Regions from separate parts of the Kitasatospora sp. NPDC036934 genome, predicted to be linked through region 2. Evidence: predicted binding sites of a transcription regulator. Region 2 holds the regulator's gene; the other holds the start of a gene.
The links. Region 2 encodes HspR, which represses chaperone genes until heat shock. Its sites were predicted from a motif close to TTGAGNNNNNNNNNCTCAA; they were not measured.
Positions count from the first base shown of each region.

Region 1: a site for HspR is predicted at 7,660-7,678, ahead of lon (endopeptidase La). Genes of this name have one in related genera too.

Region 1 covers NZ_JBVJQR010000010.1:89,026-104,025, reverse strand. The annotation lists gene ACZ7BZ_RS17270 (MDR family MFS transporter) at 1-1,465, opposite strand, end outside; gene ACZ7BZ_RS17265 (MarR family winged helix-turn-helix transcriptional regulator) at 1,669-2,118, opposite strand; gene ACZ7BZ_RS17260 (ABC transporter permease) at 2,231-3,289, shown strand; gene ACZ7BZ_RS17255 (ROK family transcriptional regulator) at 3,370-4,581, opposite strand; gene ACZ7BZ_RS17250 (GtrA family protein) at 4,653-5,195, opposite strand; gene lon (endopeptidase La) at 5,241-7,637, opposite strand; gene ACZ7BZ_RS17240 (rhomboid-like protein) at 7,803-8,561, opposite strand; gene ACZ7BZ_RS17235 (response regulator transcription factor) at 9,181-9,918, shown strand; gene ACZ7BZ_RS17230 (sensor histidine kinase) at 9,998-11,128, shown strand; gene ACZ7BZ_RS17225 (multifunctional oxoglutarate decarboxylase/oxoglutarate dehydrogenase thiamine pyrophosphate-binding subunit/dihydrolipoyllysine-residue succinyltransferase subunit) at 11,414-15,000, shown strand, end outside.
Region 2 covers NZ_JBVJQR010000002.1:163,911-178,910, reverse strand. The annotation lists gene ACZ7BZ_RS03565 (LuxR family transcriptional regulator) at 647-1,642, shown strand; gene ACZ7BZ_RS03560 (helix-turn-helix transcriptional regulator) at 1,632-2,588, shown strand; gene ACZ7BZ_RS03555 (helix-turn-helix transcriptional regulator) at 2,581-4,287, shown strand; gene ACZ7BZ_RS03550 (helix-turn-helix domain-containing protein) at 4,744-5,745, opposite strand; gene ACZ7BZ_RS03545 (heat shock protein transcriptional repressor HspR) at 5,939-6,448, opposite strand; gene dnaJ (molecular chaperone DnaJ) at 6,507-7,661, opposite strand; gene grpE (nucleotide exchange factor GrpE) at 7,885-8,505, opposite strand; gene dnaK (molecular chaperone DnaK) at 8,502-10,349, opposite strand; gene ACZ7BZ_RS03525 (hypothetical protein) at 10,445-10,600, opposite strand; gene ACZ7BZ_RS03520 ((Fe-S)-binding protein) at 10,774-12,996, shown strand; partial or broken gene manB (mannose-1-phosphate guanylyltransferase) at 13,290-14,354, shown strand; gene ACZ7BZ_RS03510 (Yip1 family protein) at 14,679-15,000, shown strand, end outside.

The DNA.
Region 1 (15,000 bases), on a different contig from region 2:
CCCGGATGAACAGCACGGTGACGAAGGCCAGCGCCGCGAAGGGCGCGGCCCACAGGAAGACGGTGCCCACGCCGTGGCCGAAGGCGTCGGTCACCAGCGGGAGGATCGGGGCGGGCAGCTTCGCGAGGTCCGGGATGCCGCCGCCGGCCGCCGCGTGCCCGGCCGGGATGTGCGCCGCGGCCAGGTTCTCGGTCAGGTAGTGGCCGACCTTGTTGGTCATCAGCGCGCCCAGCGCGGAGACGCCCATCGCGCCGCCCATGGTGCGGAAGAAGGTGACGACGGAGCTGGCCGCGCCGAGCTCGTGCCGGGGCACCGTGTTCTGCACCGCGAGCACCAGGTTCTGGCTGGTCAGGCCGAGGCCGATGCCGGTGAGCGCCATGTAGAGGGAGAGCAGCCCGTAGTTGGTGTCGACCCGGGCGGTGCCGAGCAGGCCGAAGCCGACGGCGAGCAGCGCGGTGCCGGTGACCAGGTAGGCCTTCCACCTGCCGTACTTGGTGATCAGCCGGCCGGCCACGGCGGAGGAGACCGCCAGGCCGACGATCATCGGCAGGGTCATCAGGCCGGCCGTCGTCGGCGACTTGTCCCGGGCCAGCTGGAAGTACTGGCTGAGGAAGGTGGTCGCGCCGTACATCCCGACGCCGACCAGCACGCTGGCGATCGCGGCCAGGGTGACGGTGCGGTACTTGAAGAGGTCCGGCGGGATGATCGGCTCGGCGGCCCGGCGCTCGACCACGATCGCCAGGGCGCCCAGCAGCAGGCCGCCGCCGACCATCACCGCGGTCTGCCAGGACAGCCACGGGTAGTTGGTGCCCGCCAGGGTGATCCAGATCATCAGCAGGCTGACGGCGCCGGTGATGACCAGCGCGCCCAGGTAGTCGATCTTCACCTTGCGCTTGACCACCGGCAGCTTGAGGGTGCGCTGCACCACCAGGATCGCGGTCACGGCGAACGGGATGCCGACGTAGAAGCACCAGCGCCAGCCGAGCCAGGAGGTGTCGACGATGACGCCGCCGATCAGCGGGCCGCCGATGGTGGCGAGGGCGAAGACCGCGCCGAAGTAGCCGCTATACCGGCCGCGCTCGCGCGGCGGGACCATCGCGGCCAGGCAGATCTGGCCGAGCGCGACGACACCGCCGGCGCCGACGCCCTGCAGGGCGCGGCAGGCGATCAGTTCGCCGGTGTTCTGCGAGAGCCCGGCCAGCGCGGAGGTGGCGATGTAGATCAGCAGGGCTATCTGGAGCAGCAGCTTCTTGCTGACGAGGTCGGAGAGCTTGCCCCAGATCGGGGTGGCGGCGGTCATGGTGAGCAGCGCCGCGGTGATGACCCAGGTGTAGGCGGACTGGCCGCCGTGCAGGTCGGTGAGGATGTGCGGCAGGGCGTTGGAGACGACGGTCGAGGAGAGCACGGCCACGAACAGGCCGAGCAGCAGGCCGGACAGTGCCTCCATCACCTGCCGGTGGGTCATCGGTCGGTCGTCGACGGCGGCTGTGGTGCCGATCGAGGCCTCGGTGGTCACGGTCATCTGGGTCCTTCGGCGAGGCGGGCTGGGCGTGGAGCGCGGGGGTACGCGGGGCATGAAAATTTGTTGCCTTAAGCAACCATACGACCGATGGTTGACTAGGGCAACTTTCTTCAAGCTCTAGCAAAGCCCGCGCCCGGGCGGCCCGCTCACTCCGCGGGCGGCTCCCCCAGCACCTCGTTGAAGCGGTGCAGCAGCTCGGCGAACCGGTCCACGTCCTCGCGCGGCCAGCCGTTCATCACCTCGCGCACCCGTCGCATCCGGACGTCCCGGGCCGACTCGTAGCGCCGTCGGCCGTCCTCGGTCAGCGAGACCAGCGCCGCCCGGCGGTCCAGCGGGTCCGCCTCCCGGGCGACCAGGCCGAGCTCCTCCAACGCGCGGATCTGCCGGCTCACCGTCCCCTTGCCGACCGCGAAGTGCACGCCGACGTCCGTCACCCGCACCCGCCCGGCCTGCTCGATGTAACCGAGCATGCTGTACGCCATGCCGTCCAGCCCGGGGTGCACCCGACGTGAGAGTTCCGCCACTCTCGCGCGGCCCCGCCGGAACATCAGCCCGACCTCACGCTCCACCGCCACCAGGGCTTCCTCGTCCGTCACCGCGCCAGTATCGCCCAGCGACGGTGGCCGAGAATCGGCGCGGGAGGTAGGACAACCCAGTTAGTTCATGGTATTAAGTATCCGTTTTCCGCCGATACGCAAGGAGATGTGGATGGCCGCCCCGGGGCAGGGATTCGTCGCGGAACTGAAGGGCGCGGTCACACCGCGTGCGGCACTGCTCGTGATCGGGGTGCTGCTGCTGCAGCTCGGCTTCATCACCTCGTACGTCGGAGCGCTGCACCACCCGACCCCGCACAAGCTGTCGATCGCGGTGGTCGCCCCGCCGCAGGTCACGCCCAAGCTGGTGGCGGCCCTGGAGTCGGTGCCGGACGAGGCCGTCAAGCCCGTCACCGCGCCGGACACCGAGACGGCGACCCAGCAGATCAAGGACCAGAAGATCTACGCCGCGCTGGTCGTGGACCCGAACGGCACCGAGGACACCCTGCTCACCGGCAGCGCCCGCGGCACCTCCGCCGCCAAGGCCGCCGAGAGCATCACCACCGCACTGGACAAGTCCCAGGGCCGCACCGTCAAGGTCGAGGACGTCGTCCCGCTGGCCAAGGGCGACACCAACGGCCTCACCGCGTTCTACCTGGTCATCGGCTGGTGCGTCGGCGGCTACCTGGTCGCCTCCATCCTCGGCATCAGCGCCGGCTCCAAGCCGGCCAACGTCCACCGCCTGCTGATCCGCCTCGGCGTCCTGGCGCTGTACTCGGTCGGCGCCGGCCTCGGCGGCACGATCATCGCCGGACCGGCGCTGGACGCGATGCCCGGCTCGATCCTGGCCCTGACCGCGATCGGCACCCTGGTGGTGTTCACGGTCGGCGCCTTCACCATGGCGCTGCAGTGCCTGTTCGGCATCATCGGCATCGGCCTGGCCGTGCTGGTCTTCGTGGTGCTCGGCAACCCGAGCGCCGGCGGCGTCTACCCCGCTCCGATGATGCCGCCGTTCTGGCGCGCGATCGGCTCGCTGATCCCCAACGGCGCCGGCACCAGCGCCACCAAGTCGATCGCCTACTTCGGCTCCACCAACCTGGGCATGCCGATCCTGGTCCTGGTGATCTGGGCGGTGATCGGCATCGGCGTCGCCCTCCTCGCCGTCCTGCGCGGCCCGCGCGGCCCGCGCGACGGCGAGCGCGAGCTCACCACCGAGGCCCCCGCCGCGGCCTGAGCCCCGACGCGGCATCGATCCGAGCCCCTGGCCAGCACGGCCGGGGGCTCGGTCGCGTTTCGAACGGGTACGGGCCGGGCTCAACCGCCCGCGAGCGGCCCCGGGTCGGCGACGATCGCGCGCACCACGCCCACCGCCGCGCCCAGCAGCGGGCCGCGCCGGCCCAGCCGGGAGACCGTCAGCCGCTCCGGCGTCCACGGCCGCACCGTCACGCGGTCAGTCAGCTCGCGCCGCATCGCCGGCAGGAGCCAGGGCGCCAGCCGGGCGTAACCGCCGCCGAGCACCACTTCGGCCGGGTCCAGCAGGTTGACCGCCCCGGCGGCCGCGATGCCGAGTGCCGAGCCCGCCCCGGCCAGCGCGGCCCGGGCCGGTTCGTCCCCGGCGGCGGCCCGTTCGGCCAGCAGCGTCACCCAGTCGCCGCGCACGCCGGCCAGCCCGGCCGCCCGCAGCACCGCCGTCTCGCCCGCGTACTGCTCCAGGCAGCCGTGCGCCCCGCAGGCGCAGCGCGGCCCCTCCGGGTGGACGGGCACGTGCCCGAGTTCGCCCGCGTAGCCGCGCGCCCCGCGCAGCAGTCGGCCGCCGACCACCACGGCCGCGCCGACGCCGGCCTCGGCGGAGACGTACAGGAAGTCCTCCGGGCTCTCGCCCAGCCACCGTTCGGCCAGTCCGCCGAGGTTGGCCTCGTTGTCCGCCTCCACCGGCAACTCCCCCAGGCCGTCCCCGGCCAGCCGCAGCGCCGGGCGCAGCGCGGCGGCCAGCGGGACGTCCTGCCAGCCGAGGTTGGCGGCCCGCTGGAGCACCCCGCCGCCGACCAGCCCGGGGACGGCCAGGGTGAGCCCGGCCGGGCGCAGGCCCGACTCGGCGACGGCCGAGTGGATCAGCCGGGCGAGGTCGGTCATCACGGCGGCGGGCGGCCGGCCGCGGTTGGCGCTCTCCTGGCGGCGCCAGGCGCGCACCTCCCCGCGCAGGTCGACCACGCAGACGCCGAGGTGGCGGACGCCGATCTCGGCGCCCAGGCCGCCGGGGCCCAGCGGGTTGAGTCCGAGCGCGGTGCCGGGTCGGCCGACCTTGCCGCTGGGGGCGGCCGGGCCCTCCTCGACGACCAGGCCGCCGGAGATCAGCTGTTCGGCGAGCGAGGAGACCGCGGCCCTGGTCAGCCCGGTCTCGGCGGCCACCTCGGCGCGCGAGCGGGGGCCGCGGGCGATCACCCCGAGCACCAGGGCCAGGTTGGCCCGGCGCATCCCCTGCTGGCTGGCGGGCCCGGCCCGAACGCCGTCCGGCTCCCCGCGCATAACTCTCACCTCACGGTCTCGGAGCGCTCACGGTCACGGAGCGGCTCACGGTCCCGGCGCACCTCTTGGACTCAGGTCGCGTCCCGTGGCATCTCGGGTGCAGCGTAACCGGGTTCCACCTCGGAGTGCGTCCGCACGGCGGGGCTGGTGAAGACCCAGCGCCGCATCGCCCAGAAGCGGAACAGCATGGCGACGAAGGTGCCGACGACCATCCCGCTGAGGAAGTCCGCGACCTCCTGCTGGAACGGGCTGAGGTAGGGCTCGCGCAGGCCGAGGGCGTACCGGGAGAGCGCCAGCGGGATCACGTTCACGCCGATCGCCACCGCGCTGACCAGGAAGAACAGCAGGGCCTCCGGTCGGCGCCCGTCCGTCCGGAAGGCCCAGCGGCGGTTGAGTACATAGGAGACGACGGTGGCGATCACCGTCGCCACCGTCAGCGCCACCACCGGCGCGTGCGCCAGGACGGTGAACTTGAGCTCGAAGTCGATCACCGTGGTGAGCGCGAAGCAGCCGCTGCCGACCAGCAGGAACTTCACCGGTCGGCGGTGCCGCACCAGGAACGGGCGCAGCCGGGCCGGCACCCGGGCCAGGGCGCGCTGCGTGGGGGACGGCATCTCCGCAGTGTTGCACGCGGAGCGGCCGTCCCCCCGTCGGCCACGTCAGGCCGCGGCGACCAGCACCCCGGCGGGCTCCAGGGCCAGCGCGAGCACCTCCCGGACGTCCGCCACCGGGTGGACCGTGAGGCGCTCCAGCACCTCGGCGGGGACGTCGTCCAGGTCGGCCTCGTTGCGCTTGGGGATGATCACCGTGGTGAGGCCGGCCCGGTCGGCGGCGAGCAGCTTCTGCTTCACCCCGCCGATCGGCAGCACCCGCCCGGTCAGCGACACCTCACCCGTCATCGCCACGTCGGTGCGCACCTTGCGGCCCGAGAGCAGCGAGGCCAGCGCCGTGGTCATGGTGATGCCGGCGCTCGGCCCGTCCTTGGGGACGGCCCCGGCCGGGACGTGCAGGTGCACGCCGCGGTCGCGCAGCGAGGTGACCGGCAGTTCCAGCTCGGCACCGCGCGAGCGCAGGAAGGAGAGCGCGATGTGCGCGGACTCCTTCATCACGTCGCCCAGCTGCCCGGTGAGGGTCAGCCCGGTGCCGCCGGTCTCGGCGTCGGCCAGCGAGGCCTCGATATAGAGGACGTCGCCGCCGGCGCCGGTGACGGCGAGGCCGGTGGCCACGCCGGGGACGGCGGTGCGCCGCTCGGCGGGCTGCTGGGCGGACTCCGGCACGTGGTGCGGTCGGCCGATCAGGGCGCGCAGGTGCTCCGCGCCGACCTCGGCGGGTAGCTCGCGCTCGCCCAGCTCGGCCTGCGCGGCGATCTTGCGCAGCACCCGGGCGATCGAGCGCTCCAGGGTGCGCACGCCCGCCTCCCGGGTGTACTCCCCGGCGAGCCGGCGCAGCGCCTCCTCGTCGACGCTGACCTGCCCGTCGCCGAGGCCGGCCTTCTCCAGCTGGCGCGGGAGCAGGTGGTCGCGGGCGATGACGACCTTCTCGTCCTCGGTGTAGCCGTCCAGGCGGACCAGCTCCATCCGGTCGAGCAGCGGCTCGGGGATGGCCTCCAGCACGTTGGCGGTGGCGAGGAAGACGACGTCGGAGAGGTCGAGCTCGACCTCCAGGTAGTGGTCCCGGAAGGTGTGGTTCTGGGCCGGGTCCAGCACCTCCAGCAGGGCGGCGGCCGGGTCTCCCCGGTAGTCGGAGCCGACCTTGTCGATCTCGTCGAGCAGGACGACCGGGTTCATCGAGCCGGCCTCCTTGATCGCCCGCACCAGCCGGCCGGGCAGCGCGCCGACGTAGGTGCGCCGGTGGCCGCGGATCTCCGCCTCGTCCCGGACGCCGCCGAGCGCGACCCGGACGAACTTGCGGCCCATGGCGCGGGCCACCGATTCACCGAGCGAGGTCTTGCCGACGCCGGGCGGGCCGACCAGGGCGAGCACCGCGCCTCCCCGGCGGCCGCCGATCAGGCCGAGCCCCTGGTCGGCCCGGCGCTTGCGGACGGCCAGGTACTCGACGATCCGCTCCTTCACGTCGCCGAGGCCGGCGTGGTCCGCGTCCAGCACGGCGCGGGCGCCGGCGATGTCGTACGCGTCCTCGGTGCGCTCGTTCCAGGGCAGCTCCAGGACGGTGTCCAGCCAGGTGCGGATCCAGGAGCCCTCGGGCGACTGGTCGGAGGAGCGCTCCAGCTTGTCGACCTCCTTGAGCGCGGCCTCGCGGACCTTCTCGGGCAGGTCGGCGGCCTCGACCCGGGCGCGGTAGCCGCCCTCCTCGTCGGCCGGGTCGCCGTTCAGCTCGGCCAGCTCCTTGCGGACGGCCTCCAGCTGGCGGCGGAGCAGGAACTCCTTCTGCTGCTTGGCCACGCCCTCCTCGACGTCCTTGCGGATGGTGTCGTTGACCTCCTCCTCGGCGAGGTGGTCGCGCAGCAGGGTGAGCGCGTACTCCAGTCGGGCGACCTGGTCGGCCTCCAGCAGCACCTTGAGCTTCTGCTCGGCGGTGGCGAAGGGCGCGTAGCCGATGTTGTCGGCGAGCTCGCCGACGCCCTCGATCCGGTCGACGCGGTCGACGATCTGCCAGGCGCCGCGCTTGCGCAGCCACTGGGTGGACAGCGCCTTGTACTCCTTGACCAGCTCGGCGGCCCGACCGGCCACCGGCATGCCGACCGAGGACTCCTTGAAGGGCGTGGTCTCCACCCAGAGCGCGGCGCCGGGGCCGGTGGTGCCGGCCCCGATCCGGACCCGGCGCACGGCGCGCACCAGTGCGGCGGGGTCACCGTCGGCGAGGCGGCCGACCTGCTCCACGGTGGCCAGCGTGCCGGCCGCCGCGTACGAGCCGTCCACCCGCGGGACCAGCAGGACCTGCGGCTTGCCGGAGCCGGTGACCGCCGCGCGGGCGGCCTCGACCGCGGCGCGCACCTCGGTGTCCTTGAGGTCCAGCGGAACGACCATGCCCGGGAGGACGACCTCGTCGTCGAGCGGCAGCACGGGCAGGGTGAGCGGTGTGGACGTCGATGCCATGATCTCTCCCCAGTCAGCGAACTTGAGTCGACCTGACTAAGTCTTCGCGGGCACCGGATGTTCCCGGCATCTTGTTCGCTGTGAGCGAACGCGCCGTCACCGGAGCGGTCGAGTGGAGGCGCCGTCAAAAGGGCGGGGAAAGAACGGCCCAAGAGGGCCCCGGCATCAGCGCACGGCGGACGGCGGCCGCACCCCGGCCCGCACCACCGCGAAGACCTGAGCGGTCGAGGAGGCGGCGGAGCCGACCCCCCGGAGCCGCGCCGAGCGGATCCGCGGCCGCGGCGGGCGGCGCTCGATCCGGCGCAGCCAGGGCCACAGCGCCATCCCGGTGAGCAGCGCGGCCGGGTGCCCCACGGCCGTGACCAGGTCCTTACCGGTGACGATCTGCTGGACGATCATCAGCCCGGCACCGGCCAGCACCGCGACCCGGGCGGACCGCGGCAGCGCCCCGGCCGCCGCACCCAGGCAGGCGAACACCCCGTAGCTGACCCCGATGTCCAGCCGGTCCATCGCCTCCGGCGCCAGCCGCCCGGCCTCCACCGCGGTGATCACCACGCCCTGGGAGAGCAGCGTGGCCGCGACGTGCCCGATCGCGAACACGGCCGCCGCCCGGGCCGGGCCGACCCGGCGCTCCAGCGGCGCCAGGGTGAGGGCGAATCCCCACAGGTAGGGGACCCAGTCGCCGCCGGCCACCCAGACCCCGCTGAGCACGAGGGCCCGCAACGGGTGCTGGAGCAGGTTGTGGCCGTCCGAACTGGAGGCCTCCTGCAAGCGCTGGACGAGTTCCGGATCGGCGAGCCGGGCAAGGGTGGAAGTCGCTCCCACCACGGCCAGATATCCGAGCGTGAAGGGAGTGCGCCGGGGCGTCGGCACGCGTTCCAGCAGCCATTCGAAGACGCCGCCGCGAAGTCCGCACCGGAGCATTCCGTACGGCACCCGCGCGGACCCGCGCCCGGCGGAGTCCCGCCGCAGTCCCGCCATGACGCCTCCGCTCCACGCCCGCGGCCGGCGGTGCCCGAAGGTGCCCGGAGTACCGGCGCGGACGCCGGATTCCGCCCTGCGCGGCGTTGTCGCGGCCACGCTACGTCGAGGTTCTGAGAGGCACCTGAGAAAAGCCCGTGAAGACCGTCGACGCGGGGAGCGGCCGGATTACCGACATTGGTCCAGACCTTCTCCCGATTAACGCGTCAGTAGGGGCTCTGACCGGCGACTTGGCGTCAACTGAACTGCATACGTACCGTTACGCAGTGAAAATTCGCCGGGTAAGGTATCGGCCCGTGCCCACTCGTGCAGTGGGCCCAAGGGCGGCCGGACAGCCGCTCTCAGCGGGCCGGAAACGTCCGGTCCACCTGCCGGGAGGCATCCGCTGTCCGTACGCTGCGGAGTGCGCGGGAGAAGTGGGCGGAAGACCATCCGCCCGCCGCTCCCGGGCGCGCGACGGGACGGCGGACCCGGCACAGTCCACGACGGAACAAGACTACGAGCGGAGCCCCGCCATCCCCACAGGTGGCCGGCCCGCAGCCCTGGGGGCGGTGGCGTGACCGTGACAGAAATTCAGCAGGACAACCCCAACACCGGCGGCACTGTGAGCAGCCAGCGCAGAGTGCTGGTGGTGGAGGACGAACCCACGATCGCCGAGTCGATCGCCGCCCGGTTGGGCGCCGAGGGGTTCAAGGTCGCCGTGGCCCACGACGGCCCCGGCGCGGTGGACGGCTTCCACACCTGGCAGCCGGACCTGGTGGTCCTGGACATCATGCTGCCCGGCTTCGACGGGCTGGAGGTGTGCCGCCGGATCCAGGCCCAACGCCCGGTGCCGGTACTGATGCTGACCGCCCGCGACGACGAGACGGACCTGCTGGTCGGCCTCGGCGTCGGTGCCGACGACTACATGACCAAGCCCTTCTCGATGCGCGAACTGGCCGCCAGGGTCAACGTGCTGCTGCGCCGCGTCGAGCGCGCCCAGCAGGCCGCCCGCACGCCCGCGCTCGGCAGCCTGCGCTTCGGTGAGCTGGAGATCGACCACGTGCAGCGCCGGGTCCGGCTCGCCTCGGGCGACGTCCACCTGACGCCGACCGAGTTCGACCTGCTGGCCTGCCTGGCCGCCCAGCCGCGCGCGGTGCTCACCCGCGAGCAGCTGCTGGCCGAGGTCTGGGACTGGACCGACGCGTCCGGCACCCGCACCGTCGACAGCCATGTGAAGGCGCTCCGCCGCAAGATCGGTGCCAGTTGGATCCGCACCGTCCACGGCGTCGGATACGCGCTGGAGGCCCCGCTCTCCTGACGGGGGCTCCGGGCGACGGGCCGCCGGGGGGCCCGTGTCCGGCACCGCCGTGACACCACGCGGGGATCACAGGGGACCAATGACCTTTCCACAGCAACGCAACGGGGACGCCGACGGCGCGCGCCCGCAGAACCTGGCAGCCCGCGCGGCCAGCCGGGTCTGGGCCGACATCCGTCCGCTCGACCCGGTCCGCTCGATCAAGGGCAAGCTCGCCCTGCTGGTGATCGTCTCCGTGTTCCTGGCCACCGGGATGGTGGTCGTCGCGATCCGGTCCGAGACCCAGATCCGGATCATCATGGTCTTCTCCATGATCGCCTCGCTGCTGTTCATGCAGTTCCTCGCGCACGGGCTGACCGCCCCGCTGCGCGAGATGACGGACGCCGCCCGCGCGATGGCCTCCGGCGACTACAGCCGCCGGGTCGAGGTGAGTTCGCGCGACGAGATCGGCGAGCTGGCGGCCGCCTTCAACGCCATGGCCGCCGACCTCCAGGCCGCCGACCGGCACCGCCGCGAGCTGGTCGCCAACGTCTCGCACGAGCTGCGCACGCCGATCGCCGCGCTGCGCGCCGTGCTGGAGAACGTGGTGGACGGCGTCGTCCAGCCCAATCCGGCGACGCTGGGGGCCGCGCTGGAGCAGACCGAGCGGCTCGGCCGACTGGTCACCCACCTGCTGGACCTCTCCAAGATCGACGACGGCGTGGTCGATCTGGACGCCCGCCCGTTCGAGGTGCGCGAGTTCCTGGACGGCGTGCTGCGCGGGGTCACCGTGGACGGCGCGACGGCCGGCGGGGCGTTCTCCCGGCGGGGCGACGTCCGACTGGCCCTGGAGGTCAGCCCCGCCGGGCTGACCGCCGTGGCGGACCCGGAGCGGCTCCACCAGGTGGTCGCCAACCTGGTCGACAACGCCTGCAAGCACTCCCCGCCCGGCGGCACCGTCACGGTGCGCGCCAGACCCGAGGGCGAGGAGGGCGGCCTGCTGCTGGAGGTCCAGGACGAGGGTCCGGGCATCCCGCCGGCGGACCGCGGCCGGGTCTTCGAACGGTTCAGCCGCAGCGGCACCGCGACCGCCGCCGGACCGGGCGCGGACGGCGGCACCGGGCTGGGCCTGGCGATCGCCCGCTGGGCGGTGGACCTGCACGGCGGGCGGATCGCCGTGGCGGAGTCGCCGCGCGGCTGTCGGATCGAGGTCCGGCTGCCGGGACAGTCCTGAGCGCCGGGACATTTGTCACAGATCCGACACAGACGCATACGAAGATCGTCAATCGATTCGCCTGGTGGTTTGTCCGTTTTCGCCCCGCTTTGCGGGGCGATCGGGCCCGATCGGTTCCCCTCAGATACGGCTTTCTAACGTACTTTTTCAGCCAACCTGCAGGTCAGGACTGTGATCTGGGCGACGCCTGGGGCCCGGGGACTGCGCGATCACTGGTCAGGGGCGTAGCCTTAATCCCCGCTGTCCAAACATCCCAAAAGGAAGCGGAAGAGGGCGGTTGCCGCCGTGTCGCCACAGTCCCCTGAAACCCCCAACAGCTCGGCCCCACGCAGTACGGAGAAGCCCACTGGCTTCGGCCCCAATGAGTGGCTCGTCGATGAGATCTACCAGCAGTACCTCCAGGACCCGAACTCGGTAGACCGAGCCTGGTGGGACTTTTTCGCCGACTACAAGCCCGGTACCGAGGTGACCCCAGTGACCCAGGCCGCGACCCAGGCCGGCCCCACGCCGACCCCTGCCGCTGCCCCCGTGCCCGCCGCTGCTGCTGCTCCGGCCGCACCTGCCGCACCCGCCGCTCCGGCCCCGGCTGCCGCACCGCTCGCCGCCGCGCCCGCCGCGCCGCCGGCCCCCAAGGCCGCCGCCCCGGCCGCCCCGGCCGCGCCCGCCGCCACCGCCGCGGCCGGCCCCGAGCTGGTCCAGCTGCGCGGCCCGGCCAAGGCCGTCGCCACCAACATGGACGCCTCGCTGGAGGTGCCGACCGCGACCTCGGTCCGCGCCGTCCCCGCGAAGCTGTTGATCGACAACCGCATCGTCATCAACAACCACCTGCAGCGCGCCCGCGGCGGCAAGGTCTCCTTCACCCACCTGATCGGTTACGCCCTGGTCCAGGCCATCAAGGCCGCCCCGGGCATGAACTACAGCTACAAGGTGGAGGACGGCAAGGCCTTCCTGGTCAAGCCGGAGCACGTCAACCTCGGCCTGGCCATCGACCTGGTCAAGCCGAACGGCGACCGCCAGCTCGTCGTCGCGGCCATCAAGAAGGCCGAGACCCTCGACTTCTACGGCTTCTGGCAGGCCTACGAGGACATCGTCCGCCGGGCCCGCGCCAACAAGCTGACCATGGACGACTTCACCGGCGTCACGGTCTCGCTGACCAACCCCGGCGGCATCGGCACCGTGCACTCCGTGCCGCGCCTGATGCAGAACCAGGGCACCATCGTCGGCGTCGGCGCCATGGAGTACCCGGCCGAGTTCCAGGGCTCCGCCCCGGAGACCCTGTCCCGGCTGGGCGTCTCCAAGATCATGACGCTGACCTCGACCTACGACCACCGCGTCATCCAGGGCGCGGCGTCCGGCGAGTTCCTGCGCGAGATCCACCGCCTGCTGCTCGGCGAGAACGGCTTCTACGACGAGATCTTCGAGTCGCTGCGGATCCCGTACGAGCCGGTCCGCTGGGCCACCGACGTCGCCACCACCCACGACGACGAGGTCAACAAGACCGCGCGCGTCATGGAGCTGATCCACGCGTACCGCGTGCGCGGCCACCTGATGGCCGACACCGACCCGCTGGAGTACAAGCAGCGCAAGCACCCCGACCTGGACGTCACCACCCACGGCCTCACCCTGTGGGACCTGGAGCGCGAGTTCGCGGTCGGCGGCTTCGGCGGCCAGAAGATGATGAAGCTCCGCGACATCCTCGGCCTGCTGCGCAACACGTACTGCCGCACCGTCGGCGTCGAGTACATGCACATCCAGGACCCGAAGCAGCGCAAGTGGCTGCAGGAGCGCCTGGAGAAGCCGTACGCGAAGCCCGAGCGCGAGGAGCAGCTGCGGATCCTCCGCCGCCTCAACTCGGCCGAGGCCTTCGAGACCTTCCTGCAGACCAAGTACGTCGGCCAGAAGCGCTTCTCGCTGGAGGGCGGTGAGTCGCTGATCGCCCTGCTGGACGCGACCATCGACGCCGCCGCCGAGCACCGCCTCGACGAGGCCGTCATCGGCATGGCCCACCGCGGCCGCCTGAACGTGCTGGCCAACATCGTCGGCAAGCCGTACGGCAAGATCTTCGGCGAGTTCGAGGGCAACCTCGACCCGAAGTCGATGCACGGCTCCGGCGACGTCAAGTACCACCTGGGCTCCGAGGGCACCTTCACCGGCCTGGACGGCGAGACCATCAAGGTCTCGCTCGCCGCGAACCCCTCCCACCTGGAGACGGTCGACCCGGTCGTCGAGGGCATCGCCCGCGCCAAGCAGGACATCCTGGACCAGGGCGGCACCACCTTCCCGGTGCTGCCGATCCAGATCCACGGCGACGCGGCCTTCGCCGGCCAGGGCGTCGTCGCGGAGACCCTGAACATGTCGCAGCTGCGCGGCTACCGCACCGGCGGCACGATCCACCTGGTGGTCAACAACCAGGTCGGCTTCACCGCCGCCCCGGCGTCCTCGCGCTCGTCGATGTACTGCACCGACGTGGCCCGGATGATCGAGGCCCCGATCTTCCACGTGAACGGCGACGACCCGGAGGCCGTGGTCCGCGTCGCGCGGCTCGCCTTCGAGTTCCGCCAGGCGTTCCACAAGGACGTCGTGATCGACCTCATCTGCTACCGCCGCCGCGGTCACAACGAGGCCGACAACCCGTCGTTCACCCAGCCGCTGATGTACGACCTGATCGACAAGAAGCGCTCGGTGCGCAAGCTGTACACCGAGGGCCTGATCGGTCGCGGCGACATCACCATGGAAGAGGCGGAGCAGGCGCTCCAGGACTTCCAGGGCCAGCTGGAGAAGGTCTTCGCCGAGGTCCGCGACGCGGCCCAGGCTCCGGCCGACGCCACCGCGGGCAAGCCGGTCGCCGACTTCCCGGTCTCCATCCAGACCGGCATCTCCCAGGAGATGGTCAAGCGGATCGCCGCCTCGCAGGTCAACCACCCGGACTGGCTGACCGTCCACCCGCGCCTGCTGCCCCAGCTGCAGCGCCGCGCCGCCTCGGTCGAGGACAACACCATCGACTGGGCGATGGGCGAGACCCTCGCCATCGGCTCGCTGCTCATGGAGGGCCACCCGGTCCGCCTGGCCGGCCAGGACAGCCGCCGCGGCACCTTCGGCCAGCGGCACGCCGTCCTGATCGACCGCAAGACCGGCGAGGACTACACCCCGCTGCAGTACCTCACCGAGGACCAGGCCCGCTACACCGTCTACGACAGCCTGCTGTCGGAGTACGCGGCCATGGGCTTCGAGTACGGCTACTCGCTGACCCGCCCGAACGCGCTGGTCATGTGGGAGGCGCAGTTCGGCGACTTCGTCAACGGCGCGCAGACCATGGTGGACGAGTACATCGCCTCCGCCGAGCAGAAGTGGGGCCAGCACTCCGGCGTCACCCTGCTGCTGCCGCACGGCTACGAGGGCCAGGGCCCGGACCACTCGTCGGCCCGCCCGGAGCGCTTCCTCCAGCTGTGCGCGCAGGACAACATGACGGTCGCGATGCCGACCCTGCCGTCGAACTACTTCCACCTGCTGCGCTGGCAGGCGCACAACCCGCACCACAAGCCGCTGATCGTCTTCACCCCGAAGTCGATGCTGCGCCTGAAGGCCGCGGCGAGTGCGACCGAGGAGTTCCTGTCGGGCTCGTTCCGCCCGGTCATCGGCGACACCACCGTCGACCCGGCGCAGGTCCGCAAGGTGGTCATCACCTCCGGCAAGTTCTACTACGACCTGGCGGCGGCCCGGACCGAGCGCGGCGTCACCGACACCGCCATCGTCCGCATGGAGCGGCTCTACCCGCTGCCGGTGGCCGAGCTCCAGGAGGAGCTGGCCCGCTACGGCGACAACGTCCAGTTCGTCTGGGCGCAGGAGGAGCCGGCCAACCAGGGTGCCTGGCC
Region 2 (15,000 bases):
GGGCCCGGCTCAGCGGTGGACCCCGCCGGGCGGTTCTCGCCGGACGGTCCTCGCTGCTCATGAGCACGCGGCCGTTGCAGGAACGCGCAGCTATGGGATGACGGTGCACCGCCAATCGCCGCCCACCGCCCCCGCCCCCCGCTGGCCTCGACCTTTACCGGAATCCTGCCCGCCGCCCACGCCCCCGGGCCCACGACGGGATGCGGGAAGTTGCAATTGCGTGAACCTGCACTCTGGCGGCACTTGTCCACCGGCCGTCACGCTGTGAAGGTGGAGGCACGCCAGGCCGTCCGGGCACCGCAGCCCGATGGTGGTGATCCGCTCTTCAGAACTGACCGCGGGTGCAACATCCCGCGGCCGTGGAACGGGGGGGAAGAGCGCCGGCCGGGATCCATGTGTGGTGATGGAACCCGGGCCGGATCCGGCGAGGCGTTGCTGCTCCGCCTCGACGGAATCGCCCTGGCATTGGCGTACGACGGCGGCCCCCGGGAGCCCGTGTGCGACGGCACCGGACCCGGGGGCCCGCCGTCCGGCCGGGTAGCGTGAGACGCCCGGCCACCGGCACCCGCGGACCGTGCACCGCCACGGCGCGCGCGTACCGGCGGGGAGGCAACAGGGGAGAGCGTCCGGCAGGGAGAGTTACGACGTGACGGCGGAACCGGCGGACGCGCCGCACCAGGCGGGACCCGAGGGCGAGGAACCCGACGAGGCCGCCCGACAGCTCTACCTGGCGATCATCGCCGGAGGCGGCCGCATCCCGTTCGCCGACATCACCGACGCCGAGCGGACCGCGCTCCGCCAACTCCTCGACATCGGCCTGGTCATGGCCAACCGGCTGGACCGCTGCTACACCGCCGTCAGCCCGCGGTCCGTCAGCGACCGCCTCGGCGCCGAACTCCGCAGCGAGGCCACCCGGCTGCTGGTCCGCGCCGAGAACCTCCCCGGCGCCCTCGACGGCCTCACCCGCGCCTACGACGCGATGCCCCGCCCGTCCGGCCGCGCCGGCGGCGCCGTCTACGTCGAGGGCCACGTCCACATCCGCCAGCGGATCTCCCAACTGGTCTCCGACTGCCGCTCCGAGGTCCTCACCGCCCAACCGGGCCACCGGCCCGCCGACACCCTGCAGGTCGCCCTCGCCCAGGACGTCCAACTCCTCCAGCGCGGCTGCTCGCTGCGCACCGTCTACCAGCCGGTCGCGCTCGCCGAACCACCCGCCATCGCCTACGCCGAGCAGGTCACCCGGCACGGCTCGCAGATCCGGGTCCTCGACGAGCCCTTCCAGCGGCTGATCGTCTTCGACCGCAGCGTCGCCGTCATCTCCGCCAACGACGACAACAGCACCGCCGCCTTCATCAGCGACCCGGCCTCCCTCGCCTTCCTGATCGCCGGCTTCGAACGCGACTGGGCCCGCGCCGACACCGCCGAAGCCGCCGCCGCCCTCGGCCAGGGCCCCGCCCGCACCATCCCCGACCGGGTCGGCCGCCTGCTCGCCCGCGGCCTCACCCAACGCGCCGTCGCCACCCGCCTCGGCCTCAGCGAACGCACCGTCGCCGGCCACATCTCCCGCCTCCGCGACCGCTACGGCGCCCAGACCCTCTTCCAGCTCGGCTGGCTGATGAGAGGCGCCCGCGATGACCGATGAACCCGGCCCCGCCGAACGCGACCTCTACCTCGCCGCCGTCCGCGGCGGCGGCCGGCTGCGCCACGAGGACCTCGCCCCCGCCGACCGGCCCACCGTCGCCGCCCTCGTCGCCCGCGGCCTCCTCACCCCCACCGCCACCGGCTACACCGCCGCCAACCCGCGCGCCCTCGGGGACCGGCTCGGCGCCGAACTCCGGCTCCGCGCCACCCGGCTGCTCGTGCACGCCGAACGGCTCCCGGGCGCCCTCCTGCCGCTCTCCCACGCCTACGAGGCGCTCCGCCGGTCGGGCGGCCCGGCCGGCGGAGAACTCGACGACGGGTCCCTCCCCGCCACCCGGATCGACGGCCACACCGCCATCCGCCGACGCCTCACCGAACTCCTCGCCGACTGCAAGGAGGAGTTCCTCTCCGCCCAGCCCGGCCCCCGCCCCGCCGAACTCCTCCAACTGACCCTCGGCCAGGACCTCTCCCTGCTCCGCCGCGGCTGCACCACACGCACCCTCTACCAGCCCGCCACCCTCGACGACCCCGCCGTGCTGCACCAGATCGGCCTCCGCAGCCGCCAGGGCGCCCAGACCCGGGTGCTGGCCGAACCGTACGAGCGGATGCTGGTCTTCGACCGCTCGGTGGCCGTCATCCCCGCCGCCGAGGACCACAACTGCGTCGCCGTCCTCACCGACCCCGCCACCGTCGCCCACCTGGTGGCCCACTTCCACCGCGACTGGGCCCGCGCCACCCCCGCCGACCACCACCTCGGCGCCCCCCACCCCACCACCGTCCGCATCGGCCACCTCCTCGCCCGTGGCCTCACCCAACGCGCCGTCGCCACCCGCCTCGGCCTCAGCGAACGCACCGTCGCCGGCCACATCTCCCGCCTCCGCGACCGCTACGGCGCCCAGACCCTCTTCCACCTCGGCTGGCACCTCCGCGGAGACCGCCATGGCTGACCCCGCCGCCCTCCCCGACCCCACCGCCCGCGAGCTCTACCTCGCAATCCTCCGCGAGGGCGGCCACGTCCGCGCCGCCGACATCGGCCCGACGGACCGGGAGGCGCTCGGACAGCTGGTTGAACTCGGCCTTCTGGTACCGCAGTTGGTGGATAACGCGTACAGTGCGGTCGATCCCCGGTCGGTCGCCGAACGGATCAGTGCCGACATCCGCAGGGCGGGCGCCCGACTGCTGGCCGAAGCCGACCAGATCCCCGAGCAACTGCGCGACCTCACCCGTGCCTACGACACCGCACCCCGCTGCTATCCCGGCCGCGGCAGCGCCAGGATCATCACGGACAAGGCCGAGATCCGCCACGAAGTCGAGCAACTGACCCGGGAGTTCGCCAGTGAGGCGCTGAGTGCACAGCCGGGTGTCAGCCGTGACGCCGGCCAGCTGGCCGAATCCCTGGTCCGCACCCGCCGCTACCTCGAACGCGGTGGCGCCATTCGCTGCCTGTTCGAGCGCGGCGCCCGCACCGACGCCCCGGCAGTGGCCTACGCGGCGGCGGCCACCCGACTCGGCTGCGGGATACGAGTGCTGGACCGGCCGTTCAAACGCTTCATGGTCTTCGACCGCACCGTCGCCGTCATCCCCGCCGCCCCGGACAACAGCAGGGCCGCCATCGTCGACGACCCGCCGACGGTGGCGTTCATCGTGGACGCCTTCGAGCAACTGTGGCACCAGTCCGACACCGTCGACTGGAATTCCATGACGGACGGTTCACCCGATCCGGACACCCGCGACCAGATCGCCCGCCTCCTCGCCCGAGGCCTCACCCAGCGCGCCGTCGCCACGCGCCTCGGCCTCAGCGAGCGCACCGTGGCCGGCCACATCGCCCGCCTGCGCGAGCTGTACGACGCCGAGACCCTGTTCCAGCTCGGCTGGCACATGCGGGAGCCCGGACGGGGGAGTCCGGTGGGTGAGTTCGGCTCAGCCGGTGGCGGCGCCGGTCGGCCAGTAGCCGGGGAGGGCGGTCTGCTGCCGGGGGACGTTGAAGCGGTCGCCGGGGGCGGTCCAGAAGCCCTCGCGGAGGGAGAGCGCCATGCCGGCCCAGTCCAGGGCGGTCTCCACGGTGTGGTGGAGGGCCTCCTGGGACCAGGTGTCGTCGAAGACCAGCGGCAGGACGGGGGCGACCTGCTCGATGGTGGCGATCAGCGGGTTGTGGGTGATGGCCTCGTCGACGAGCAGGACGATCGGCTTCCGCAGCGCCGACGCCCAACCGAGTTCGAGGCTGACGCCGGCCGAGAGCGGGGCACCGACGTAGGCGAACACCAGGTCCGCGGACTGCAGCGCTCGGAAGTCGGAGGGGACCCGGGGCTCGGGCGCCCGGCCGGCGACGGTCCAGGCGTCGCTGTGGTGCGCGCTGTACACGGCGGCACCGCTGCGGAGCAGGGTGGTGCGGAGCGTCGTCAGCCGCGTCCGGCTGGCGAGCGTCACCACGCTGTCCGCGGGGCCGGTCAGCCGCATCAGCGGCGCGGCCAGGAACACACGTGCACGCCGACCCTCAGGGGCCTGGCTGTCGTTGTGACGCAGGTAGGGCTCGGTCATGTCGACTCCGGGGGAAGGCCGACCAGGGGAGAGTGCGTCGGCGAATGCGTTGGATTTGGGCTGCTCTGCGGCGTAATGCCGATGTTTGGTGAACGGCTGGTCATTTGACGGTACATTGGCAAGATGTGGCGTCTTGCCGGACCATTGGGAGCGAACTGATCGTCCATCGCATGGCGCCACCCCGTCCAGGTTCACGAGGTGGCATCTGGATGCCTGGCAGGGAGATGACGCACGCATGCGACAGGGGGGATGGCGTAGCTCCACGGCCATACGGCACTATGGGGGTGCGCGTTCCATGGCTGATGATTAGTTCGATACCTGGGTTTTGAGGGAAGTGGTTGGCTGATGTCTCGCATCCAACGGCACGTCCGAAGGGTCGTGCTCCCGGTTGTCATCGGTGCGGCGATGCTGGTGGCCGTGTGCTCCTCGCTCCCTCAGGAACGACACGTGAGCTCCGGGCACATTGCTGCGGTTGCACTCATCCAAAACGACATAAACTGGACGTGAGGTTCGTCGCCCCCAGGTCACGGGAAAGTGCGGTGGCGCCCGGGTGCGGCTGGTGACTCACGGTTGGATCGGGGCGTCTTGGGTCGCTCGTCCGAGAACGTAGCCCAGTTGGAACAGTGAATCCACGTTGTAGTCGTCTCGCATCTCCGCTATGTGGCGCGCCAGGGTTCTTTCGCTGATACCCAGACGGCGTGCGATGACGCGGTGGTTCGTTCCTTCAAGCAGTAGTTCGATGATCGTCTGTCGCAGCCTGGAGACGACCTCCTGTGGAACTGCCCGATTCCCGTCGAACTCAAGTGCGCGGGCCCAGTTGCGTTCAAATATCTCATCGGCGAGATATTTGATGACGGATTGATCATATATGAATGCCGCAAGGCCCATGTCATCGGCAACAGGAATTACAGCTATTCGGCGATCGATGATAATGAGTCTGGTGTAGGGCTCGTCCAGGGTGCGGAACTGTGAACCTGCCGCAGTCAAGGTGGTGACGTAGTCCCTGGTCGGCTGGTGATATCGCGTGCTCGCGTGGTAGATGGTTCTCATGCTGGCGCCGAGCCGGAGGACCGCAAGGTCGGGCTCGATGCTTGCTGCGAGGACCTCGGGCGGGCGAGGCCCGCCAGGCTGCATCGCGAGCGCTTCCACCAGTCCCTTTTCGGTGGACTGCCGGAGCCTCTGGTTTATGAGTGCTTTTCCGCGAACGTATTCGATCGGGCCGCCGATCTGGCTTGGCGAGTGAAATCCTTCGGCAAGTTCATTGAAATCCGTGGGGATCGATATAGCGCGGGACAGTAGATCCAGTGCCTGTCGCTGCCAAGTGAGGCTGAGGCTCATCGAAAGCTGTGCGGGGTCGACTGCCACGAACGTTCCGGGCTCATCGATATCGGGGACCAGTAGTCCGATCTCTGTCAGTTCTTTAAGTGCATCTGTGGCGGCATATTTATCGTCCTTGCGGATCGTCCTGCCGCGCCTCTGGCTGATGGCTAGGAAGAGCTCTCGGGCTGCGGGTGACAGGGTGCGAGATCCCTTCGCTGGAAGACCTGCCTGTTCCCGGCCGCTCATTTTTCTCTCCTTGCCATTTTCCGGACAAGATGGTTGGTGAAGCCCGTGGAATACGTGAATTCGACCGGCTCGGTGTGACCCTGCTGGTAGGCGAGGACCGTCCAGCGGACAGCCACTCTCTCACCACACGCCAGCCGCCGGCACCCCCCGAACAGGAGGGAGCCGGCGGCTGTGGTGCGGTCCGGGCCCCGGGTCAGCGCTTGGGGCGCCAGACGACGAGGGCGCTGGATTGCGGCGTGGGGGGCTGGTAGGGGACGAGGTCGCGGCGGTAGGAGGCGTGGACGGCGGCCTCGCGCTGCTGGAGGGCGGTGGCGGCGCCTTCGAGGGAGTCGACCAGTTCGGTGATGCGGGACTGGAGGGCGGTGACCTGGTTCTCCAGCTCGATGATCCGCTTGATGCCGGCCAGGTTGATGCCCTCGTCCTGGGAGAGCCGCTGGACCTCGCGCAGCTGCTGGATGTCGCGGGCGGAGTAGCGGCGGCCGCGGCCGGCGGTGCGGTCGGGGCAGACCAGGCCGAGGCGGTCGTACTGGCGCAGGGTCTGCGGGTGGAGGCCGGAGAGTTCGGCGGCGACCGAGATGACGTACACCGGAGTGTCCTCGGTGAGCACGTACTGCGGCGGGGCGGCGGCGCGGCGGGGCCGACGGGGGCCGTTGCCGGGCAGGCCCTCGCCGAGGCCGGGGCCGATGGGGCCGTTGGAGTCCATCGGGCCGTCGGCGCCCATCGGATTCATCGGGTTGAGGGGGTTCGGGGACATCTGGTCGTCACGCTCCCTTCGCCGCCCGGAAGAGAGCGGCTCGTGGGTCGTCGGAGGCGGTGGCCTCGCGGTACTGCTCCAGCGCGTTCAGCGCGTCGCCGGTGACGTGCTGCGGCACCACGACCTCGACGGTGACGAGGAGGTCGCCGCGGGTGCCGTCCTTGCGGGTGGCGCCCTTGCCGCGGGCGCGCATGGTGAGGCCGTTGGCGCTGCCCGGGGGGAGCTTGAGCTTCACGGCGGGGCCGTTCAGCGTGGGCACCTCGATGGTGGCGCCGAGGGCGGCCTCGGGGAAGGTGACCGGGACGGTGACGGTGAGGTTGTCGCCCTTGCGCCCGAAGACCGGGTGCGGGTCGACGTGCACGGTGACGTAGAGGTCGCCGGGCTGGCCGCCGCGTTCGCCCTGGGCGCCCTTGCCCTTGAGCCGGATCCGCTGGTCGGCCTGGACGCCGGCCGGGATGCGGACCTGCATGGTGCGGGCGGAGCTGGCCCGGCCGCTGCCGTGGCAGTCGGGGCACGGGTCGTCGACGATCATGCCGCGGCCGCGGCAGTCCTTGCACGGCTCGGAGAGCGCGAAGGCGCCCTGGCCGCGGCTGACGGTGCCGGCGCCGACGCAGGTCGGGCAGACCCGCGGGGTGGTGCCGGACTTGGCGCCGGTGCCGTTGCAGAGGCGGCAGGGGGCCTGGCTGGTCATCCGCAGCGGCACGGTCGCGCCGTCGACGGCCTCCTCGAAGGAGAGCGTCACTTCGGTCTCGACGTCGGCGCCGCGCCGGGGCTGGGCCTGCCGGGTACCGCCGCGGTTGAAGAGGCCGCCGAAGACGTCGCCGATTCCGCCGCCGCCCCCGCCGCCCTGGTTGCCGCTGAAGAGGTCGCCGAAGTCGAAGCCGTAGCTGCCGGTGCCGGGGCCGCCGGTGCGGAACCCGCCGTTGGCGAATAGGCTGCGGGCCTCGTCGTACTCCTTGCGGCGCTTCTCGTCGGAGAGGACGTCGTAGGCCTCGGAGATGTCCTTGAAGCGCTCCTCGGCCTTGGCGTCGCCCTTGTTCGCGTCGGGGTGGAACTCGCGGGCCAGTTTGCGGTAGGTCTTCTTGATCTCGGTGGCGGTGGCGTCCTTGGGCACGCCGAGGACCTTGTAGTAGTCCTTCTCCACGTAGTCCTTGCCACTCATGCGCCCACCTCGCTGAGCTCGGCAGCCGCGGAGCGGTACACGCACTTCAGAATGGTTCGCCCGCTGCGCTCGCTCACGGCTTCCGCCACCTCCCGATGTCCATCGTCACTGCGCTGTCAACAGCAGCCGAAAGAAGTGCTGTTGACAGCGCGCTGCGGAGTCGGCCGCCGTACTGGCCGGCGTACGACTCCGCAGCGCACTGGTTGTCAGCTGTCACAGGTTGTCAGCTGTCCGAGCCACCGTCGGACTTGTCCGGGTCGGCGGACTTGGCCTCGGCGTCCGGGCCGGGCGTCGTCTGGGTGCCGGGCTGGGGCTCGGCGACGGCGACCATGGCCGGGCGGATGATCCGCTCGCCGATGCGGTAGCCGGGCTGGAGGATCTGCACGCAGGTGTCCTCGGTGACGTCCGAGGAGTAGCTGTGCATCAGAGCCTCGTGCTGGGTCGGGTCGAAGGGCTCGCCCTCCTTGCCGAACTGCTGCAGGCCCAGCTTGGCGACGACCATCTCCAGGGAGTCGGAGACGGACTTGAAGCCGCCCGTCACCTCGCCGTGCTCGCGGGCGCGGCCGATGTCGTCCAGCACGGGGATCAGGGACTCCAGGATGTTGGAGACCGCGATCTCGCGGACTGTCAGCCGGTCGCGCTCGACCCGCTTGCGGTAGTTCTGGTACTCGGCCTGCAGGCGCTGCAGGTCAGCGGTGCGCTCGGCCAGCTCGCGCTTGGCCGCGGCGAGCTCGTCAGAGCCCTCGCCGGCACCGCCGGCCGCGGCCTCCTCGGCAGCCTTGATCACGGCTTCCTCGGCGGCGGAGTCGTCGCCGGGCTTACCGCCCTGCGGCTTGTCCGTCATGCCGACGCACCGCCCTTGGGCTTCTCGTCGTCCACGATCTCGGCGTCGACGACGTCGTCCTCCTTGGCGTGGGTGGACTCGCCGGCCGCGGCGGCACCGGCACCGGCGGCGTCGGCGTTGGCGTAGAGCGCCTGGCCGAGCTTCTGGGCGGTGGTGGAGACCTTCTCGGAGGCCTCGCGGATCTTCGCGATGTCCTCGCCCTTGAGGGCTTCCTTGAGCTCGCCGATGGCGGTCTCGACCTCGGTCTTGACGTCGGCGGGGAGCTTGTCGGAGTTGTCCGCGATGAACTTCTCGGTCGAGTAGACGAGCTGCTCGGCGGAGTTGCGGGTCTCGACGGCCTCGCGGCGCTTGTGGTCGTCCTCGGCGTACTGCTCGGCCTCGCGGCGCATGCGGTCGACCTCGTCCTTCGGCAGCGAGGAGCCGCCGGTGACGGTCATCTTCTGCTCCTTGCCGGTGCCGAGGTCCTTCGCGCCGACGTGCATGATGCCGTTGGCGTCGATGTCGAAGGTGACCTCGATCTGCGGCAGGCCGCGCGGCGCCGGCGGCAGGCCGGTCAGCTCGAACATCCCGAGCTTCTTGTTGTACGCCGCGATCTCGCGCTCGCCCTGGTAGACCTGGATCTGCACGGACGGCTGGTTGTCCTCGGCCGTGGTGAAGATCTCGGAGCGCTTGGTCGGGATCGTGGTGTTGCGCTCGATCAGCTTGGTCATGATGCCGCCCTTGGTCTCGATGCCGAGGGACAGCGGGGTGACGTCCAGCAGGAGGACGTCCTTGACCTCGCCCTTGAGGACACCGGCCTGGAGCGCGGCGCCGATGGCGACGACCTCGTCCGGGTTGACGCCCTTGTTGGCGTCCTGGCCGCCGGTCAGCTCCTTGACGAGCTCGGCGACGGCGGGCATGCGGGTCGAGCCACCGACCAGGACGACGTGGTCGATCTCGGAGAGCGAGATGCCGGCGTCCTTGATCACGTTGTGGAACGGGACCTTGCAGCGCTCGAGCAGGTCCGCGGTCAGCTGCTGGAACTGGGCGCGGGTGAGCTTCTCGTCCAGGTGCAGCGGGCCCTCGGCGGAGGCCGTGATGTACGGCAGGTTGATCGAGGTCTCGGAGGACGAGGACAGCTCGATCTTGGCCTTCTCGGCGGCCTCGCGCAGACGCTGCAGGGCCATCTTGTCCTTGGACAGGTCGACGCCGTGGCCGGACTGGAAGACCTTGACCAGGTGGTCGACGACGCGCTGGTCCCAGTCGTCGCCACCGAGGTGGTTGTCACCGTTGGTGGCCTTCACCTCGACGACCCCGTCGCCGATCTCCAGCAGGGAGACGTCGAAGGTGCCGCCGCCGAGGTCGAAGACCAGGATGGTCTGGTCGTCCTTGTCCAGGCCGTACGCGAGGGCGGCCGCGGTCGGCTCGTTGACGATGCGCAGGACGTTGAGGCCCGCGATCTCACCGGCCTCCTTGGTGGCCTGGCGCTCCGAGTCGTTGAAGTACGCCGGGACGGTGATGACGGCGTCGGTGACGGTCTCGCCCAGGTAGGCCTCGGCGTCGCGCTTCAGCTTCTGCAGCACGAAGGCCGAGATCTGCTGCGGGTTGAAGTCCTTGCCGTCGATGTTGATCTTCCACCCGGTGCCCATGTGGCGCTTCACCGAGCGGATGGTGCGGTCGACGTTGGTGACCGCCTGGCGCTTGGCCACCTCGCCGACCAGGACCTCGCCGTTCTTCGCGAAGGCGACGACGGACGGCGTGGTCCGAGCGCCCTCGGCGTTCGTGATGACGGTGGGCTCGCCACCCTCCAGAACGCTGACGACCGAGTTCGTCGTGCCGAGGTCGATGCCGACCGCGCGTGCCATCGTAGGTACCTCCACGGAAGAGTTGAGCTTTACGGGCTCAAGGATGCACGACTCGACGGGGGGCGTCAACAGGTATGAGTGCCAGTCGCTCAACTTTACTGAGGCCCCACGTGGCGCGGGTGGTGCCCGGCGCTCAGTGGCGGGGAGGGGGCGGTGGCGGTTGCGGTGGCGGGGTCGGTGGCGAGGGCGCGGGCCGCGGCGGTGCGGGCGACGGCGGCCGCGGACGGCCGGGGCGGCGGGCGTGCGGTCACGTGACTGCCGCCATAGCTTGGGAACCTTCTGGAGAACTGTTGCGCACCGGTAATGTCCGGGCCGTCGGCCCGGCAAGTTACCGACCAGTACAATCAGTTCGGAAAACCGCAGAACCGCAGAACCGCAGAACCGCAGACACTGCTCAACCGCAAGCCGCAGGAGACGGAGAGCGATGCAACTAGCAGCGATCGTCATCTCGCTGGTCACGTTCGTGATCGGCACCGCGCTCGCCCTCCGTGCGGCGTGGCACATCTTCAGGGTCGTGCTGACCGGCGCGCCGGACTCGACCCGCTTCGGGAAGCCCGCCCAGCGGGTCAAGACCGTCGCGACCGAGTTCTTCGGCCACACCCGGATGAACCGCTGGGGGATCGTGGGCATCGCCCACTGGTTCGTCGCGGTCGGCTTCTTCAGTCTGGTGCTGACCATCGTCAACGCGATGGGCCAGCTCTTCGACGCCGAGTGGGAACTGCCGATCATCGGCGACTGGATGATCTGGCAGCTCTTCGTCGAGCTCGTCGGCACCCTGACCACGCTGGGCATCGCCACCCTGATGGTGATCCGCCTGATGAGCCTGCCGTCCCGGTCGGGCCGCAAGTCCCGGTTCGCCGGCTCGATCGCCTGGCAGGCCTTCTACGTCGAGTACACGATCCTCGGCATCGGCCTGTGCATCCTGATGCTGCGCGCCCTGGAGGGCGCCCTGGCCGGCGTCGACTCGTACGGCCCGGAGCACCTGGTCTCGTACCCGATCACCTCCGCGCTGAGCGGGCTGTCGCACGGCACCCTGGAGAACCTGGTCTACCTGTTCGCGATGCTGAAGATCTGCATCTCGTTCGCGTGGGCGATCACCATCGGCCTCAACCCCTCGATGGGCGTGGCCTGGCACCGCTTCCTCGGCTTCTTCAACATCTACTTCAAGCGCGAGGACGACGGCGGCACCGCGCTCGGCGCGCTCCGTCCGATGACGAGCAAGGGCCAGCCGATCGACTTCGAGGACCCGGCCGAGGACGCCGTCTTCGGCGTCTCCCAGGTCGAGCACTTCTCCTGGAAGGGCATCCTCGACTTCTCCACCTGCACCGAGTGCGGTCGCTGCCAGTCGCAGTGCCCGGCCTGGAACACCGGCAAGCCGCTCTCGCCCAAGCTGCTGATCATGAGCCTGCGCGAGCACGCCTACGGCAAGGCCCCCTACCTGCTGGCCGGTGGCGGCAAGGACATGGAGGGCACCGAGCAGGCGACCGCCGAGCAGCTCAAGGACGTCCCGGCGGCCGCGCTGGCCGAGGCCGAGCGCCCGCTGATCGGCACCGCCGAGGAGAACGGCGTCATCGACCCGGACGTCCTGTGGTCCTGCACCACCTGCGGCGCCTGCGTCGAGCAGTGCCCGGTGGACATCGAGCACATCGACCACATCGTCGACATGCGCCGCTACCAGGTGATGATCGAGAGCAACTTCCCGACCGAGGCCGGGACGATGCTCAAGAACCTGGAGAACAAGGGCAACCCGTGGGGCATGGCCACCAAGGCCCGCCTGGACTGGGTCAAGGAGCTCAAGAAGGAGACCGGCATCGAGGTGCCGGTGATCGGCGAGGACATCGACCCCGCCGAGGTCGAGTACCTCTACTGGGTCGGCTGCGCCGGCGCCCTGGAGGACCGCGCCAAGAAGACCACCAAGGCCTTCGCGGAGCTGCTGCACACCGCCGGCGTGAAGTTCGCCATCCTCGGCAAGGAGGAGACCTGCACCGGTGACTCCCCGCGCCGCCTGGGCAACGAGTTCCTCTTCCAGATGCTCGGCGCGCAGAACGTGGAGACGCTGAACGCCGCGCTGGAGGACGCCCCGACCAAGCGGATCGTGGCCACCTGCCCGCACTGCTTCAACACCATCGCCAACGAGTACCCGCAGCTCGGCGGGCACTTCGAGGTGATCCACCACACCCAGCTGCTGCAGCACCTGATCGACGAGGGCAAGCTCGTCCCGGTGAACCCGGTCGAGGGACTGATCACCTACCACGACCCCTGCTACCTGGGCCGCCACAACAAGGTCTACAGCCCGCCGCGCGAGATCATGGACAAGGTCCCCGGTCTGCGCCAGCAGGAGATGCACCGGCACAAGGAGCGCGGCTTCTGCTGCGGCGCCGGCGGCGCCCGGATGTGGATGGAGGAGCGCATCGGCAAGCGGATCAACACCGAGCGCGTGGACGAGGCGCTGTCCCTCAACCCGGACATCGTCTCCACCGCCTGCCCGTTCTGCCTGGTGATGCTCTCCGACTCGGTCAACGGCAAGAAGAACGAGGGCGCGGCCAAGGAGCACCTCAAGGTGGTCGACGTGGCCCAGCTGCTGCTCGACTCGGTGAAGGCCACCCCGCCGGCCGAGGCCGAGGAGCCGGCGACGGTGGACGCGTAACCGCGACCGCTGTTCGACAGTTCTGCAACAACCGCCCGGCCCGGTGGACGCCGCCAACGCGCCCGCCGGGCCGGGCTTTTCGGTGCCCCGGGCGACGGCCGGCGGTACGGCGGGCGGACGGCGAGTGACGCTGATCGCACGACCGCCGGACGGGCATTCGGTCGGAAGGAAATACAGTAGGCGCCGGACCGGCGCGAGCCGGTCGACCCGTTCCAGGACGGGACCAGACCACCAACGGAGGTATCGGCCCGCCGGGCCGGGCCGCAGAGACCACAAGGGGAACAGCGCAGACCATGACCGAGGCGATCATGCTCGTCGGTGGTAAGGGCACGCGACTGCGTCCGCTGACCACCCACACTCCCAAGCCGATGCTGCCGGTTGCCGGTGTTCCGTTCATCGCGCACCAGCTGGCCCGCGCGGCCGCCGCCGGCGTCACCCGGGTGGTGCTGGCCACGTCCTACCTGGCCGAGGTGTTCGAGGACCACTTCCAGGACGGCACCCCGTACGGGATCGAGCTGGTCTACCTGACCGAGCGCGAGCCGCTGGGCACCGGCGGGGCCATCCGCAACGCCGCCTCCGGGCTGACCTGCGGACCGGACGAACCGGTCCTGGTCTTCAACGGGGACATCCTCTCCGGCCTCGACATCGCCGCCCTGCGGGACGGCCACGTGGCCGCCGGGGCCGACGTCACGCTGCACCTCACCCGGGTGGAGGACCCGCGGGCCTTCGGCCTCGTCCCCACCGACGCCGACGGCCGGGTGCTGGAGTTCCTGGAGAAGCCGGAGACGCCGGAGCAGATCGTCACCGACCAGATCAACGCCGGCTGCTACGTCTTCACCCGCTCCGTCATCGACCGCATCCCGGCCGGCCGGGAGGTCTCCGTCGAGCGCGAGACCTTCCCCGAGCTGCTGGCCACCGGCGCCCTGCTGCGAGGCGTCGTCGACACCTCGTACTGGCTGGACCTCGGCACCCCGGGCGCGTTCGTCCGCGGCTCGGCCGACCTGGTCCTCGGCAAGGTCGACTCCCCGGCCGTCCCCGGCCCGACCGGCGACGCCCTGCTGCTGCCCGGCGCCACCGTCCACCCCGGCGCGGTGCTCAGCGGCGGCACCGTGGTCTCCGCGGACGCGGTGGTCGAGGCCGGCGCCATCGTCGAGGGCAGCGTGATCCTGCCCGGCGCGCTGATCGGCCCGGACACCCTGGTGAAGGACTCGATCGTGGGCGCCTACGCAACCGTCGGCGACCGCTCGGCGCTGGACGGCGCGGTGATCGGCGACGGCGCGATCGTGGAGTCCGACAACGAGCTGCCCAACGGCATCCGGATCGCCTGCGGCACCCTGCTGCCGGTCGGCGCCGTCCGCACCACGGCCGGCCCGGGCGGCTGCCCGGCCGGCACCACCGCGGCCGCCGCGGTGCACGGGCCGTCGGTCAGCGCCCAGCGCTAGGACCCCTCCGCGCGGACGGCCGCCCAGGCGGGTTTCGGACCCGTTCGTCTCAGGCTCGCTGCAAACCGGCCCCGGCTTCGTCCGGGGCCGACGCGCACTGGGCCGGACGGGTACCTTCGGAGCGTGGCTGGTAATCGATACGACAGCGGTCAGGGCGCCGACCGTCCGCACGGCGGATGGCCGGCCCCTCCGCCGCCGCCGGCGGGGGCGCCCGGGGGGTACGGGCGGACGGACGGGCCCGTGGACGGGCCGGAGTACTTCACGTCCGCGCACCCGACGGTGGCGGCCGCCGGGCCGGGGACCCCCGGAGGGCCCGGAGGCACCGTCGGCGACGGGTACGACCCGTACCGGGCCGACCGGCCCGGCAACACCCAGGCCTTCCCGGTCGGCGACCCGTACCAGGGCGGCGACCCGTACGGCCCGCAGCACGGTCAGGACCACGGTCAGGACCACGGCTACGGCCGGTACGGACAACCCCCGGGCCCGGGCCACTACGGCGACGGCGGGTACGGGCAGCACCCGCCGTACGGCCAGCAGCCCCCGCCCCCGTACGGCGGCGGCC